One region of the Bacillus sp. WC2507 genome, then DNA from elsewhere that is predicted to be linked to it. Evidence: riboswitches for the same ligand, from Rfam matches in the RefSeq annotation. Region 1 holds a riboswitch; each other region holds the start of a gene.

Region 1 (4,382 bases):
TGCACGCGAGTTATACGGAGAACAAGGAAAAGAAATAGCAGAAGATATGTTGAAGAAGTTTTGGTTGTGCTCGCTTAAAGAACGCCATCCGCATGATTGTAGCGGGGGAGAGCAACAACTACTTGCGTTATGTACAACGTTATTATCAAAGCCGACTTTATTATTACTTGATGAACCGACAAAGGGATTAGATCCGTGGAAAAAAGAAAGAGTAGGAGAGGTATTTAGAAAGCTACAAAAAGAAGGTACAACAATTGTAATGGCAACGCATGATATTGAGTTTGCAGCGAAATACGTTGATCAATGTATGATGTTATTTGACGGAGCAGTCATTATGAATGATACACCGAAAGAATTTTTTAGTGGCAACTTCTTTTATACAACCTCTATTAATCGATTTATTCGAAAAGAGTTACCATATGCATTAACGTGGGAGGATGTGTACGAAGCGTGTCCAAACGATATGTTGCATTCATAATATGTATTTTTGCAGTAATAATAGGCACATTACTCTTTACTACACTTATCATGGACGGTTATTACATGTTAAGTAGTTTGTTTTTATTAGTTGTTATTATGTTACCGTTTTATATCCGCTTTGAAAGAAAGGCTTTTGTTTCACGTGAAATTGTACTCGTTGCTGTGTTAGCGGCAATTGCAGCAGTTAGCCGCGTACCATTTTCGATATTGCCAAGTGTACAACCGACTTCATTTGTCATTATCGTTTCTGCAATTGTGTTTGGGAGTGAAACTGGTTTTATGATTGGTGCAACAGCGGCTATCGTATCTAACATTTTTTTAGGACAAGGTCCGTGGACGCCGTGGCAAATGTTTTCGTGGGGTATGATTGGTTTTATAGCTGGATTATTACGTAATACATTTTTAATGCGAAAGCTATGGGGAAGACTTCTATACGGATTGTTTGTTGGATTTTTATTTGGCTGGATTATGAACTTCTGGGGGCTTCTCGGTTTCATACGTGAGGCAACGTGGGAAGCTGTCATTTCGTATTATATCGCAAGTTTTTATTTCGATTTGAGCCATGCGATTTCGAATGTTGTTTTCTTACTATTATTTAGTACGTCTTGGATTACGATTCTTACAAGATTTAGAAAGAAATATGGCATATTAGAAAAGCATAACATGGCATAGAAAAGCATACTCATATAAGGTAGGGTCGCGACTTACATATTCGTTTGCCTCTTTCATGCTTCTTACATATTGTAAGGAGCATTTTTTATTGTCAAAAAATCGATTCAATATATATCCGTTATTATATAAAATTATTTGTATAATAGTAGGTGAGAGTTATTTTCAAAAGGGAGGTGTATAGTTAATGAAGTTAGTTATTCCGAAGCAACACGGTGCATGGGCTATGCTCGTTATACCATTTCTATTAAGTGTTATTCTTGGGAAACCTACTATGTATCATATTCCATTGTTTTTAGCTTGGTTCTTTATCTATTTAGCTACGTATCCATTTCTTATGTACATAAAGCAAAGACGAAAAAAAGAGTTGTTACATGCTGCAATTGTATATTTTATCATCGCGTTCGTATTTGGAATGATTTCTCTATTATATGAATGGCGCATCCTTTTATTCGTAGCAGTAATGATTCCATTATTTATTGTAAATATGTATTACGCTCGTCAAAAGAATGAAAGAGCGTTACTAAATGACATTAGTGCGATTATTGTTTTCTGTATTGGCGGTTTAGTTAGTTATTATTTTTCAATGAAACTTATAGATAAAACAGCACTATTTATTGCACTTATATCATTTTTATATTTTTTAGGAAGTACGTTTTATGTGAAAACGATGATACGTGAGAAAAATAACCCGAAGTATCGTTTTATATCTTGGGGTTATCATATTGTATTAACAATCATTGTATTTGCTATGAATCCGTGGTGTTCTCTTATTTTTATACCAAGTGTCATGCGAGCAATTATGTTGTACGGTAAAAAAATTTCTATTATAAAAGTAGGTATTTTAGAAATTGCTAATTCTGTATATTTTTTAATCATAACGGTAATAATTATGAAGTATGCCATTTGAAAAAGCTTCCCATCTTATGATGGGAAGTTTTTTCAATCTTGTTCTAAAATGTGAACCGTGTAATCACAACGTTGAATAGCTTGTTCGATCGCATAAAGGGATTGTTCAATACGTGCGCGATTAAAATCTTTTTCAACGGTCTGTAGCGCTGCTTCTAAACAATGTTTTGCTTCTTGTAATGATTGAAAAGAATCTTGTACATATCCGCGAGCATTTTCGTGCATTTCATACTCCTCCTTGCATATTCATATATGTATAGTATGAACAGGAAGAAAGAAAATATAATTTGTTGTATTTGTTTGACAATTGAAATGAAATTACGTATAGTAAGATTTAAGTGAATATTTTCTTATCCAGAGAGGTGGAGGGACTGGCCCGATGAAACCCAGCAACCGCGATGCAGGTGCTAATTCCAGCAGAACATATTTGTTCTGGGAGATAAGACGAAGATATATACGTAACTTCTTCTTATCGGAGAGGTTTTTTTGTTGTCAAAAAAACCGATTACGAAAATTTATATTAAGAAGAAAGGGGTTGCGAAGTACTGTGACACTCGAAAAATACGTAAAACTGCGTAGTACAGTTTATGAATATATGATAGAGCAAGATAAGCCAATATCATTGTTAGATATTCAAGAACATATCGTTTCGCATCATGAAGGAAAATTCACGAAAAAGATGTTACATCAATTTTATTTATCAAGACTATTAGATGAACTGAAACTGGATGGGAAAATTACATTAGCTGATGAATATCTCTATACTGAAAAAGGGGTATTTTATAAGGCGAGAAAAGGGAGCTAAGCTCTCTTTTTTTGAAGTATGTAGAGTAAAAGACTGCTGAAGCAGCCTGATACAAGGGAATGGTGTTGAGTGTGTAGTGTCAAAGATTGAATGTGCCTGAAAGAGGCACTTCATATCGGCTGCAAATGAAAAGAGACACCTCCGCCGAATAGGTGTCAGTCGTTTTGTCATATAGACTTACTATTTGACAGTTATTAGAATAACATGCAGGGTTTTGGAAGTCAAAAGGGAATTAAAGGAAGAGGTGTTGTTATGTACGCTTACTTATTACATGATATAACGAAATGGATTCCGAAATACATTGTAGATAGAGGATACGAATATTATGAAGATGGACATGTAGAAGATGTTGAAATACACGATAAGAAAGTTTTTGCTTTCGTTACTGGAAATGCAGGAAACTATGAAGTGATTATTGATCTTGAAGATTTTACAGAAAGTAGCTGCGAGTGTCCTTATGAGAATCTTTGCAAGCATATGGCGGCAGTTGTTTATGATATTCAAGGTGCTGGTGAAAGTACGGTAAAAGAGAAACTGAAAGATTTAGAAAAGGAAGAGTTACTTACAGTATTAAATCGTTTATTACAAAGTTCGAAAAACGTACAAATTGTAGAGAAGATGTTAAAGAAGGGGAAACTTTAACTTATAGAGGGAGTTGTTTTGTAGTGAATGTACTAATTGTATACGCTCATCCTAGTCCTTCCAGTTTTAACGCGGCGATTTTAAAGCATGTGCAAAAAGGATTACAAGAAACAAATCATTCGGTTACGGTACTTGATTTATATAAGGAACAATTTGATCCAGTCCTTGTATTTAATGAAGAGAAGAAAAGACGTGATTTAGTAAATGAGGAAGAGACAGCGCGATATAGAAAATTAGTGGAAGAGGCAGATACGCTTCTCTTCATCTATCCGATATGGTGGTGGGGGATGCCTGCTATTTTAAAAGGATTTATTGATCGCATTTTCGTAGCTGGATTTGCTTATAAATATGAAGGTGCCCTGCCGAAAGGATTATTGAACGGAAAGAAAGCGTGGGTTATTAATACGTTGGACTCGCCTTTATGGTACGTCGCATTATTATACCGATCAGCAGATTGGATTATGATGAAGAGAGGCGTTTTACGTTTTTGCGGTATTCGCGATATAAAACGGTCAGTGTTCCAATCAGTGAAAACGAGTAAACTAGAGAAGCGGGAAAAATGGTTAGTACAAATAGAAGAAAAGGCTCGTACATTATGAATGAAATCGATCGTATTCTAAACTGTTGTGGGTATGATAACGAACTTTTGCGAACGTATATTACATGTTTACTTCAATTGAAAAAATGTAGCGAAACATTTCAACAAATGACGATTCAATTAAGAAATGATTATCTAATAAGAGGGATTTGTGAAAGAGAAGTTGATGAGGTGGTAAGAGGAAGTAAAGAATATGAAACATATTTTCTTCCTAAAGCATTACAGTGGAATTTCCTTAAGAACAATCCAGATTTAATTGAAAAAATATGTGAAGACTTT
Region 2 (4,382 bases), 2.3 Mb from region 1:
CCTTCAATTGGAACAACTACATCTTCATTAAAAAATTCAGCATGTTATTTACCATATCTATTAAACTAGCGGTTTTTATTTTCCCTGATTCCTTTCCATACCTAAGGTATCCAAAAGTCCACTGGATTCCCGAGGCTACCATCCACATTTGTGTCTCTGAAAAGACATTTTGTGCCACTAGACGTAACTGTAGATTCCTGAACAAGCTAAATCATGAAAATACACACAAAGATAGATTATCATCCATTACATTACTGTTTTGCTTCGTTCGAATAGAAAAACTCGGAAGAACGCCACTTGTTCGATATCCCCTCAATGTGATAAGGTGTCGTTCTGCAGCATCCACCTATTAAACGTGCACCTGCTTGGTACCATTCTTCAGATTGAATATCCAACGCGTTACATTGTTCATGATCATGCCATGTTTTTGTTTCTGGATTATAAGTTTCACCAGAGTTTGGATAAACAATAATCGGTTTTTTGGTGTTTGCCCTCAACTCTTGGATTGCACCAGTCACAACGGTTACTGGCGCACAATTGATGCCTATCGCTACAATTTGTTCACTTTTCTCAAAAGCTCGTGCACACTCCACGAGTTTCATACCTTCACTAATCTCTTTCTCATTTTTTAGCGAAAAGGAAAGCCACGCATATGTTTCTGGAAACTCACGCAATAATGTATCTAATACTCTTGCTTCTTGCAGGGAAGGGATCGTTTCAAATGCCAATAGATCTGCACCTGCTTCGATTAACGCAGACATTCTCGAACGGTGAAAGTCTGCTAATGTTTTATCTGTCACACCATAGTTGCCTACATACTCTGAACCATCTGCAAGGTAAGCCCCGTACGGCCCAACTGATGCAACAACCAATGGTTTAGGCCTATTCGTTTGCTTATTTTCCTTCCAAAAATCATCTCTTGCCCTTCTTGCAAGTAACACCGTTTTCTTAATTAATTCCAAAGCTTCCTGTTCTTGTATTCCACGCGTGGAAAACCCACTAATAGTAGCTTGATAGCTTGCTGTTATGGCACAGTCCGCTCCAGCACGAAAATAGTCTGAATGAACCTGATAAATTAGTTCCGGATTTTCTAGTAACACACTTGCCGACCAAAGGGGATCGTCCAAATTACATCCATGCGCCTCCAATTCTGTAGCTAATGCTCCGTCAAGAAGCATAATGGAATGTTGGGATAAAATATCATCAATTGGGTTGATTTTGTTCGACATAATCTACGCCCCTCTTTTTTAGATTTTTTGTTAGATAATAACTTCCATAGCAAAACAAAATAAACGGTATGCCGCAATATAAGGCAATTCTCTGTGTTGGATCGAATGCAATTCCAATACACGATGCCAGACAAAGGATAAAAGAAGCAATTGGTACTAATGGATATAGTGGTGTGCGATAAATCAAGTCCTTTTCAGAATTTCCTTCTTTCAAAAATTGTCTGCGAAATAGGAACTGGGAAGCACTAATACTCATCCAAACTACAACTACTGCTAGACCGGAAATGGAAACAAGTACGATATAGACAGTATCTGGTGCCACAATACTCGAGAGCAAAGCCAAAGCTCCACCCACCATGCTGAAAATGACGGCGTTGATTGGAACACCTTGCTTCGTCATTTTTCCAAAAATCGGGGATATCGTATTCTTATTAGCAAGCGACCAAAGCATTCTAGAAGAGGCATAAAGGCCTGAGTTTGCCGCAGATAAAATGGCTGTTAAGATAACGAAATTCATTATGTCAGCTGAATATGGCACCCCAATTCGTTCTAGTACTGCAACAAAAGGGCTCTCTAATACCCCTGCATCGGAAATAGGCAATAACGCAGATAAAACAACAATCGTTCCTACAAAAAAGATGATCAATCTCCACAGAGTAGTTCGAATGGCCTTCGGTATCATTTTTTCCGGGTTCGCTGTTTCTCCAGCTGCAATGCCTATTAATTCTGTTCCCGAAAAAGAAAAATTAACCGCAAGCATGGTCATTATAATGGCCGTAGCACCATGGGGAAATAAACCTCCACTTGTATAATTAGAAAAGAATGGTGCTGCTTTTGAATGAGTCATCGGAAGAAACCCTAGCATTGCCGCTACTCCTAAAACAATAAAAATCACAATAGCTATAACCTTTATCGATGAAAACCAAAATTCGGATTCGGCGAAAAATTTAACAGTCAGGACATTTAATACAAAGATCAAAATGGCAAAAAGAGCACTCCATACCCAAACATTAATCGATGGAAACCATCGCTTCATAAGTAATCCTGCGGCTGTAAATTCAGAACCTAAAGCAACAGTCCAAGTTAACCAATACAACCAGGCTACTGTATACCCTGTACCCGGTCCAATGTATTTAACTGCATAACTATGAAATGCGCCCGTTTCAGGCATATGTACGGAAAGCTCTCCTAAACATAGCATAACTAGATAAACCACTAGCGCACCAATCAGATAGGATAGAATTGTTCCAAATGGGCCAACTTGTTGAATAGTGTAACCTGGGCTTAAGAATAAGCCAGTTCCAATCACGCCACCAAGTGATAGCATGACTAAATGACGTGCTTGCATTTTCCTTTGAAATCCTTGCCCATTTTTGTTCTCCATTTCTACTCTCCTTTAGTTACTATCCAGAAAAAACAAAAACGCACTCTAAAAAAGAGGGCGCTACTGACAAATAAAAACGGAAGCTCTCATCTATCAGGATTTTCACCCGCTGGAATTAGCACAGTGTCTACTTAAGCAGACCTGTTGCTGAGGTTTCATAAGGCCAGTCCCTCCACCTCTCTGGATAAGAAATATTTTTTTATAACCTTATCAATCCATTCAATAACTGTAAAGATAATTCTGTTTTTTAAAAAAATTGTCTATTATAGAAATACAAAAAATAGAGTATTACTATAACTGCAACCCACTCCTTCTTGGGTATTATTTAAAAATCGAACATACAAAACCTCATTTATTTATGATACGGTTCACAAGCACTTGCTCAAAATTTGAAACCCGTCAGGGTTTATTTGATGTGCCTACTTTTATAACATCTATAAAAGATAATAAAAAAACTACGTGGAAAGACCGCATTTTGTATAAAAAATATACGTTAAGTTGATGGATGTGGGGTAGTACCCCTAAAATTTGAATTTACAATATTAATTTGTTTCTAGTCTTAAAAATGAATAACTTTAACATTATAAGGATTTTGAGATAAGTCATACGAGATATTTGTAAGCCTTAGTTGAAGTGTAAAATTAATTAAATATCTATCAATAGAATAAATCATATTGATAGATATTTAATATTGTAAATCTGCAAGTTCTTGATGTTATTTCAGTTAAAAAAACTTCAGGGACCAATCAAAAAATCAAAGTCATCGAAAAAAACTCTGGTTTCGGAGTAGTGGCTTTTATAGGGTTGGGTCAATTCGTTGCTAATATCAGTCTTGGTTTTGCAACACAAAAGACGGTAGCAATTGTATTAATGTGTGTATACTCCATGCTTTCGTTTATGTTGTTTCATTTTATTATGGAACTTCATAGGTATTATTATTTAAGGGAGCATATAGAAGATGGAGGTAGAACACATACAACCTTTTAAAGAGGTTTATTGAATTTTAAGTATTGTGGTTGCAGCCCTCTTCTAGTCAGTAAAGACTATGGAAAAGAGAAGGGGGAAACAACATCATGAATATAGAATTACATTTAGATAAAGGAAGGATAGGGAATTATACAATTTTCTAAAGAAAAATTTTTACCAAATGGTTCTATTAAAAGGTGGGACGAAGAAAATTGTGATTTATGGAAGGAAACAACTACTTATGGGTTAAAGAACCTGTAATGTATGACTATATTGGCTGTTTTTATCCAGAAGGATATATTGATCATAATTATACATTTGTATTTAATCATGATGCTATTGAAGAAATTATATTTGTAGGTTTTATAGATGAGGAAGAAGAGGCATTTGTAGGATTGCTTAATTGAATGTGATCTAGAAACAGGGAAAGTAATCAAAACGATTCATGCCATTTATAAATAAAAACGAAGTTTGCAACCAAACTTTGTTTTTTCAACGTGCAATGAATTAAAAAATTTATTTGAAATTGCATAACATTTATCCCACATTAACGGGCAGTAAGACCCCCACCTCAAAATTCAGCGAAAGCAAAGAAGTTAGGTGGGGGATGAACAAAACCCCCTACTGATTAAAGTTTCACTTTATAGGAAACTGCGATGTAATAGCAAAAGGGGAAGTAGGATTAGGTACATTCGGTTTTAAAGCAAAGCTTGGAGCTCAAAATGGGGGATACTTTGGTGAAGAGTTTGGTCTTGGAGGGGTTATTAAATTTGAAAAACCAAAGAAGGAGGAAAGCTGATATG
Region 3 (4,382 bases), 1.8 Mb from region 1:
TTCACAATACCAGTTGTATCCAACAGTTCATTCGCATCAATACCCGCAAGTGGATTCCCTGTAATATTACGCGTTATATCACCACACGCTCCAGCTGAAGATAACCCCACTCGCGCTAACCTTTTAAAAATATCTGGAATTTGATGAATTTCTAACCAGTGAAACTGAATCGCCTGTCTTGTCGTAATATCTATTACGTCACGCCCATAATCCTCAGCGATAGAAGCAAGCACTTCTGCCTGTGCATTCGTAATAATCCCTGAAGGAATATTGACACGCATCATAAAATAACCAGCTTCTTTCGGTCTTTGTAAATACAACCCTGCCCATTTAAATGCGTCCCACTCTTCTTTCGGAATAGATTCGAATCCATTTTCAGCATAGTAAGGAATATCATTAAAGATTTCCAAACCATCTTTTTTTAACTTATTTTTCTCAGTCTGATTTAATTTTTCATTGTTAGCCCATACTTTTTCATAACTCATTTTTAAATCCCCCTATATAAAACTACGCTCTTGTAAGTACTTAACAATTTGTTCTGCACATTCTTCAATAGAATACTTATGCGTTTCTACAATTAATTCCGCTTGCTTTGGTTCCTCATACGGTGAATCAACACCTGTAAATTCCTTAATATCACCTTTTCTAGCTTTTTTATAAAGCCCTTTTGGATCACGTTTTTCACACTCTTCAATTGGACATTTTACAAACACTTCTATAAACTCATCTGCAGCTAATAGATCTCTAACTTGTTTTCGATCTAATCGAAATGGTGAAATGAACGCTGTAAGAACAACAGTACCTTGATCTACAAATAGTTTCGCTACTTCGCCAATCCGTCTTATATTCTCCATACGATCACTTTCAGAAAAACCTAAGTCTTTATTTAAACCGTGGCGTATATTGTCTCCATCTAGTACATAGTTTCCAATATTCTTTTCAAATAGTTTACGAGCAACCGCGTTCGCTACCGTAGATTTACCTGAAGCTGATAATCCAGTAAACCAAACTACAAAACTATGATGCCCATTTTTTACTCTTCTCTCATCTTTTGAAACAGATGCTGTATGCCAAGTAATATTCGTATCCATCTCATTCTCTCCCTATTCTGTTACTACTTCTTTTTTCAAACCTTTAATTAGTACTTCCACTACTTCTTTACGACTAAATGTACTTGGCGGAACCTCACCGTTTCTTAATAGTTCTCTTACTTTCGTACCAGATAAAATGACATGATCTTCTTTTCCGTGCGGGCATGTTTTCGTCGAAGCCATCGCTTCACATTTCGTGCAGTAAAAACTATGTTCAAAAAATAACGGTGTAATCCCTAACTCTTCCACTGTAAAGTTTGTAAAAATTTCTTGCGCTTCATAAGTACCGTAATAATCTCCTACCCCTGCATGATCGCGCCCTACAATAAAGTGGGTGCATCCAAAATTCTTTCTGACTAACGCATGAAATATCGCTTCCCTCGGTCCTGCGTAACGCATTGCTGCAGGAAATACACTTAAAAAGACACGATCTTTCGGATAATAATTTTGAAGTAATACTTCATAGCTTTCCATCCTTACATCAGCAGGAATATCGTCCGACTTCGTTTCCCCAACGAGTGGATTTAAAAAGAGGCCATCTACAATTTCAAGAGCAGATTTTTGAATATATTCATGGGCACGATGCACCGGATTTCTCGTTTGGAATCCAACTACTGTTTTCCAACCACGTTTTTTAAATTCTTCTCTCGTTTCAATTGGATCTAAATGATAAGAAGGAAACGGATTATTTTCAAAACGTTTCGTAAGAATAATTGCTCCTCCAACGTAAACGTTCGGTCTTTCGTATAATTTTTTCACTCCAGGATGAGCCTCATCCGTTGTTTTATACACTAGTAACGCTTCTTTTTCCTTATCTGGTACAAAAATATCTTCTATTTGAATGACACCATATACATTTCCACCGTTAACAAGTTTTACTTCCTCCCCAGCTTTTAGAGTCTCTGCTACTTCTTCTGTTACTGGTAATGTAATTGGTATACTCCATACGATCCCATTAGCTAAACGAAGCGTTTCTACGACCGAATCATAATCTTTCTTTCCTAAAAAACCAGTAAGCGGGCTATATCCCCCTGTCGCTAATAGCTCTAAATCACTTAATGCAATGTTATCTAGCTGAATTTCTTTTTCAATTTGTGATACGTCGTATGTCTCGTCTACACGATTTATTAATTTGTTTACTGTACTCATTTTCTATACCCTCTCTTAACTTTATTTTCAAATTCATCTTATTGGTAATGAAGACCACATTCAGTTTTCACTTTCCCGGCCCATCTACCATCTCTCGAATCGCCACCCTCTCCTACAGGTAACGTACATTTCTCACACCCAATACTTGGATATCCAACATCATGCAATGGGTTATACGGCAAGCTATGTTTGTATACATATCGCCATACCTTTTTCCACGTCCAATGAATGAGCGGACAAACTTTAATAGATTGAAAGCGATGATCTTGATTTATAAACTTTGTATGCTTACGCGTTTCTGATTGTTCCCTCCTTAAGCCCGATATCCATGCTTTTTCCGCCGCTAATGATTTTTCTAACGGTAAAATTTTTCTAATTTTACAACAAAGATTCGGATTACTTTCCCATAATTTCTCACCATGCAGCTTCGCTTGTTCATCAAGTGTAAGTTCCGGCTGTTTTTCTATAATATTTAATGAAGGAAATCGTCCCCGCACTTTTTGAATTAATTCATATGTTTCTTGAAAATGAACATTTGTATCTAAAAATACAACTTTAGCAGATGGATTTACTTGGTTTATAAGATGCAGTAAGACCATACCTTCCACTCCAAAGCTACATGCGTATACGATTTCATCTTTATACTCTTTATAAGCCCAACTTAAAACTGACAACGCGCCTTTCGTTTCATCTTCTTCCGAAAATGAAATGCCATTTTCATCCCACGTTTCATACGTCAACATGTTTTTTCCCCCTGTAAAAGCAAAAAGACGGTTTTAACCTCATAAAATAGGTTAAAACCGCCTCTAGTTTTTCTAGTCAGCGCTTTTTTTACTTTAAACGTACTTTTTCACTTTTCTCTAATTGAATGACTTTCCCATCTTGCACAACAATTGTAATTGAACCATATTTCATATCAGCAAGCATCGCTTGAATTTTCTCAGATACTTCCTCAAAATGTTCCCGTACGCTCACGCGAACAGCCCCCCTTTTTTATTCATAAAAAAAATCTTTCCCATTTCGAAAAGACTGTTCGGTAATATATTTTACCTTATCTTTCAAAATGGATTCCATTTTGCTGGATTTAGCACCTTGCTTTCTATAAGCAGGTTGCCGAGCTTCGTTGGGCCAGTTCCCTCCGCTTCTCTTGATAAGCTTTGTATTTGTATTTTATCACAATTCTGATTTTTTTCAATCCTAGTTTTCCGATATATTTTATTTATTTTATACCACCATTTAGAGGCCGTACAATTCTTACCTCAAAATCCAGCAAGAGAAAAGTGCCTTGCTGCCTGTAAACGCCCAATTGATGGGGACTAATAATTAGTGGGGAATGCCCACACTGATTATAGTTTCACTTTATAAAAAAGGAATTGCCCCTCAGAACAACTCCCTTTCCTTACTTAAACAAGTTCTTTAATACGTATGCGATCGTTCCCAATAATATTTTCATATGTTTCACGCTCTACAACAATTTGTGATGTGCCGCCTTTCGCGAAGACGACAGCCGGTCTACGAATCCGATTATAATTATTTGCCATCGAGTACCCATATGCCCCTGTACAAGAAATCGCTAGTAAATCGGCAGAAGCAACTTTCGGTAGAGTAATATCCCAAATTAACATATCTCCACTCTCACAGCACTTCCCAGCAATCGAAACAATTTCCTCATTCTCATCATTCCCTCGATTCGCTAACATCGCTTCATAACGAGCGTTATATAAAGCAGGTCTTAAATTATCAGTCATCCCACCATCCACTGATACATATTTCCGAATACCAGGAATGTCTTTCACAGATCCGACTGTATAAATTGTCGTTCCAGCATCCCCTACAATACTACGGCCTGGTTCAACCCATATTTCTGGCAAGGGATAATTACATACCGTAAATTGTTCCCTCACCGCACTTGTTACAGCTCGCACATATGTCTCAAGAGTTAATGGTGTATCTGACTCTGTGTAGCGTATTCCGAATCCTCCGCCTACATTTAATACTTTTACTACATAGTTCGCGCGCTCTCTCACCTGTTCTAAAAATTGATGAAGAACTTCAATCGCTCGAACAAATCCAGCCGTTTCAAATATTTGCGATCCGATATGTGAATGAATTCCTAACACATTATAATTTGATTTTTGTAAA
Region 4 (4,382 bases), 1.8 Mb from region 1:
CAAAAAATGATTTAGCTCGCACAAATGATTTATAGCTCCAGTACACAACTCCTGCTCCGATTGCGAATCCTACAATACCAGCAAGACTACCAAGAGCAATTAAAGCCAAAATACCGGCCGCGATAAACGCTAGAAATTGTTTCATCTTGTGCTTGCCTCCCTTCGATTTGATACTCTTATCTTAACTATTTTTTCATGTTTCCATAACGAGCTTAAGAACCGTTTTTGACTCAGACTTAAGACCGAGTTGCATTCAGCCTTTTGTAAAAACATGCGGTAAGATCGGATGCTTTACTCTTTTATCGCACATAAAAAGCCGTACAGAGAATATTCTCTGTACGGCTTTCGTTACTATTCATTATGCTGTTTTATGATACTCTTTCTTTCCCGCTACTTTAGAAAACCTCGGGAAACCAATTAATATAGAAATGATTCCACATACTCCAACTAAGATTGGATAAAACGCATATGGCAACAATTCAATTGGAGATAACGCCGCAAATCCTGCTGCCGTTAACATTTGCGCACCATACGGAATTAATCCTTGCACACAACATGAGAAAAGATCTAATACACTCGCTGATTTACGAGGATCAATTTCATATTGATCTGCAATATTTTTCGCAAGTGGACCTGTAAAGATAATAGAAATTGTATTATTCGCTGTACACATATTCGTCATACTCACTAAGCCAGCAATACCAAACTCTGCTCCTTTTTTTGAACGAATGTTACGCGTTAAAATATTCATTAAATATTGAATGCCACCATTATATTGAATCAGTTCGACCATACCGCCAATTAAAATAGCTAGTAATACTAACTCCATCATACCGCCCATTCCAGTCGTTACACTTTTAAAGAAACTCTCTAACGTGTAACTTCCATCTAAAAGACCGATAACGCCAGATAGTACAGTTCCACCAGTTAACACGATAAGTACATTCCAACCAAGTAGCGCTGTAATAAGTACTCCTGCATAAGGTAAAATCTTTATCCAGTCAAAGCTATGCGCTTTAATCTGCGTATCGCTTCCTAAAGTGACGATTACTAAAAGTACAATTGTAATAATAGCTGCTGGTAATACAATTAAAAAGTTCGTTTTAAACTTATCTTTCATTTCTGTTCCTTGTGAACGTACAGCTGCGATTGTTGTATCTGAAATAAATGATAAATTATCACCAAACATCGCTCCGCCTACGACAGTAGCCATCGTAAGTGCAATTGAGATATCAGTTTGCCCACTAATACCTACAGCAATTGGTGCTAATGCAGCAATTGTTCCCATTGAAGTTCCCATCGCTAATGAAATAAATGCCCCTATAACAAAAATTCCAGCTACGATAAATCCTTGCGGTAAAATTGATAACGCTAAGTTAACTGTAGAATCAACGCCGCCCATCCATTTTGCTGTTTCAGAAAACGCTCCCGCCAGTACAAAAATCAAAACCATAATCATAATATCTGGGTTCCCTGCACCTTTAGCAAATCGTTCCACTTTTACATTAAAACTTTCTTTACGATTCATTGCTAAAGCGACTCCTACAGCAATTGAAATCGCTACAAGTATCGGCAATTTATAGAAATCACCTGTAATAATTCCAGAACCAATAAATAGCGCCAAAAATATTCCAAGTGGTAATAAAGCCAAACCATTTCCTCTCGTTTCTTTCAAAGTACCATCTCTCCCTAGTTTCAACCTTTTTCTAATGAATAACAAAAGACCTCTTCCAATGAGAAGAGGTCTTATACATCTATAAGAAACACTCTTCTCATCTTTCAAGCACATGCTTGCTGGATTTGGCACAGCACTCTGAAATCGAGTCCGCTGCCGAGGCATCGTAGGGCCAGTCCCTCCGCCTCTCTTTATAAGAAGGTTTCATATTTATTTTTTAATAATAATTTCTTCCCTAACTTTACTCGCTTACAAAACAAAAGTCAATTATTTTTTGTATAGATTTTTTTGGTAATTATGCAAAAATTTGAATACAACAATCATTTTAACTTTTTGATTTCTTCTTCCAATATTGAAATCCAATAAAATTCACTATTCTTTATTGCAGCTATTATCCATTTCGTAGTGTACCAAGCTAACTCGTACTCTCCTTTTGTAACATCGCCACTTTTATAAGCACCCTCTAGCTCATCTTCATCTAGTACATACATCTTACCATTCGCTAATAACACTACATCTAAATATAAATCATCAAAATACGGTAAACCACGGTCGTCTATTTCATATTCTTTCGCCACATCGATATAATATTGCACTAATTTTTTCTGATCATCTAACATAGCCGTAATCGCAAAGTTTTTCCCGTCTATGAAATATTGAATCCACGTATACTGATCCGCTGCAATACAAAGTTCTTTACCATCATATTCTTTACAACTTGGTTCTTTCACCTTTTTCATTTCCAGTATTCCTAGCATTCCCTCTTCTATTTTCTTAACCGTATAATCCTTCTCTATTAGTCGCTTCCACGAAGAACCGTCACCATATTTACGTTTCATTACGTCTACTCCTCTTCTATATACAGAAAAGCTCCCACATATTATGTGAGAGCTTGTTCATATTATAATTAAGCCGCTTGTCCTTTTTCAGAAATCTCTTTCAAATAAGCTTGTCCTTTTTCAGCGTCATATTGACCTTCCCACTTAGACATAACTACAGCTGCTAAAGAGTTTCCTACAACGTTAACTGCTGTACGAGCCATATCTAAAATACGGTCAATACCAGCGATGAATGCTAAACCTTCAGGTGGAATACCTACTGTACCAAGTGTCGCTAATAATACAACGAATGATACGCCTGGTACACCTGCGATACCTTTTGATGTAACCATTAATACAAGTAATAATGTAATTTGTTGTGTAATAGATAAATCAATACCGTACATTTGTGCTAAGAAAATAGCCGCAATTGCTTGATATAAAGTTGATCCATCTAAGTTAAATGAATAACCTGTCGGAATAACGAAAGATGTAATTGCTTTCGGACAACCGAACTTCTCCATTTTCTCCATGATTTTCGGTAAAACTGTTTCTGAACTCGCTGTAGAATATGCTAAGATCAGCTCGTCTTTTAAAATCTTAAAGAATTGGAAAATATTAATTCCAAATATTTTCGCTGTAAGTCCTAAGACAACTACGACGAAGAAGATCATTGCTCCATATACGACAATAAGTAATTTCCCTAATGGAATTAATGAAGCTAGACCGAATGTAGAAACTGTAACACCAATTAGTGCAAACACACCAAATGGTGCAAATTTCATAACTTGGTTTGTTACATAAAACATTGCATCAGCTACACCTTGGAAAAATTGAAGAACCGGTCTTCCTCTTTCACCAATTGCTGCTACACCTAAACCAAATAATACAGAGAAGAAGATAATAGCAAGCATATCTCCGTCAGCTAATGACTTCATAATGTTCGTTGGAACAATATTTACAAATGTATCTGCAAATGAATGACTTTGCACTTGCTCTGTCGTATGTGTATATTTTGAAATATCTGTCTTCGTTAACTGATCCATATTTACGCCTTTTCCCGGTTGGAAAATATTCGCAATTAATAGACCGACAATAATTGCAATTGTTGTAATAATTTCAAAATAAAGAATTGTTTTTCCGCCTAGTCGGCCTAGTTTTTTAACATCGCCAACACCAGCAACCCCAACAACAATACTTGCTACAACAATTGGTACAACGATCATTTTAATTAATCGGATGAAAATATCACCAATTGGTTGTAAATATTTCACAACCGCTGGATTATCAAAGAAAATCGCCCCAACTGCAATACCAAGCGCAAGTCCTATTAATATTTGCCATGCAAGTCCTATTCTTTTCATATTTGTTGTAACCCCCTCTTCGATGTGTCACTCTATCTCTCATTCTATCTCTATAAAAACATGAAATTAAGAGTATTACATATTATTCGACAATTCACTACATTTTGTCCCTGTTAAAAATCATAAATCAAAATTTTAAATCTGACAACAAAATAAGTTTGCCCGAACGCAAATAATTTTCTTGACAAAAACAAAACCCATGTCAGAAAACCTCACATGAGAACGATTCCTTATCAGTGTTTTATTGGATTCTCATCTAATATTTCACTATATAAAACAAATGTATTTTTCCCTTTATTTTACAACGAAAATTAAATAATACATCCTTTTTACATGAATTTTAAAAATCCATCTACCGTGAAAATTATCGTTAAAAGACGATAATTTCCGACAAAACTTAGCAATTTTATAAAATTTTCTTTACATTATGGTTACAACGATAGACACCCTTCTTCTTATGATATATAACATTCATAGGGAAAGGAGCCAGACAACCATGAAAAAGAAATTTACAGCGTTCAGTGT

The links. Region 1 has a riboswitch for S-adenosylmethionine ahead of ACUN28_RS12905 (hypothetical protein). Riboswitches for the same ligand answer to the same signal wherever they lie in the genome.
Region 2: it holds a riboswitch for S-adenosylmethionine, as region 1 does, so the genes downstream of both, mmuP (S-methylmethionine permease) here and ACUN28_RS12905 (hypothetical protein) in region 1, are expected to answer to the same signal.
Region 3: it holds a riboswitch for S-adenosylmethionine, as region 1 does, so the genes downstream of both, ACUN28_RS22275 (YezD family protein) here and ACUN28_RS12905 (hypothetical protein) in region 1, are expected to answer to the same signal.
Region 4: it holds a riboswitch for S-adenosylmethionine, as region 1 does, so the genes downstream of both, ACUN28_RS22205 (Na+/H+ antiporter NhaC family protein) here and ACUN28_RS12905 (hypothetical protein) in region 1, are expected to answer to the same signal.

The regions. Positions count from the first base shown of each region.
Region 1 covers NZ_JBQXPN010000001.1:2,426,079-2,430,460, forward strand. The annotation lists gene ACUN28_RS12885 (ABC transporter ATP-binding protein) at 1-478, shown strand, start outside; gene ACUN28_RS12890 (ECF transporter S component) at 451-1,152, shown strand; gene ACUN28_RS12895 (YwiC-like family protein) at 1,337-2,059, shown strand; gene ACUN28_RS12900 (hypothetical protein) at 2,092-2,283, opposite strand; SAM riboswitch class I at 2,406-2,504, shown strand; gene ACUN28_RS12905 (hypothetical protein) at 2,606-2,863, shown strand; gene ACUN28_RS12910 (SWIM zinc finger family protein) at 3,068-3,505, shown strand; gene ACUN28_RS12915 (NAD(P)H-dependent oxidoreductase) at 3,529-4,104, shown strand; gene ACUN28_RS12920 (hypothetical protein) at 4,101-4,382, shown strand, end outside.
Region 2 covers NZ_JBQXPN010000001.1:4,692,478-4,696,859, reverse strand. The annotation lists gene mmuM (homocysteine S-methyltransferase) at 252-1,229, opposite strand; gene mmuP (S-methylmethionine permease) at 1,204-2,613, opposite strand; SAM riboswitch class I at 2,697-2,804, opposite strand; partial or broken gene ACUN28_RS24805 (hypothetical protein) at 3,338-3,600, shown strand; partial or broken gene ACUN28_RS24800 (DUF4176 domain-containing protein) at 3,730-3,986, shown strand; gene ACUN28_RS24795 (hypothetical protein) at 4,380-4,382, shown strand, end outside.
Region 3 covers NZ_JBQXPN010000001.1:4,228,123-4,232,504, forward strand. The annotation lists gene ACUN28_RS22255 (nitrite/sulfite reductase) at 1-485, opposite strand, end outside; gene cysC (adenylyl-sulfate kinase) at 498-1,091, opposite strand; gene sat (sulfate adenylyltransferase) at 1,104-2,240, opposite strand; gene ACUN28_RS22270 (phosphoadenylyl-sulfate reductase) at 2,279-2,983, opposite strand; gene ACUN28_RS22275 (YezD family protein) at 3,072-3,215, opposite strand; SAM riboswitch class I at 3,289-3,397, opposite strand; gene lysA (diaminopimelate decarboxylase) at 3,644-4,382, opposite strand, start outside.
Region 4 covers NZ_JBQXPN010000001.1:4,216,869-4,221,250, forward strand. The annotation lists gene ACUN28_RS22200 (lmo0954 family membrane protein) at 1-145, opposite strand, end outside; gene ACUN28_RS22205 (Na+/H+ antiporter NhaC family protein) at 359-1,675, opposite strand; SAM riboswitch class I at 1,770-1,875, opposite strand; gene ACUN28_RS22210 (DUF402 domain-containing protein) at 1,996-2,514, opposite strand; gene gltP (glutamate/aspartate:proton symporter GltP) at 2,583-3,857, opposite strand; gene ACUN28_RS22220 (murein hydrolase activator EnvC family protein) at 4,354-4,382, shown strand, end outside.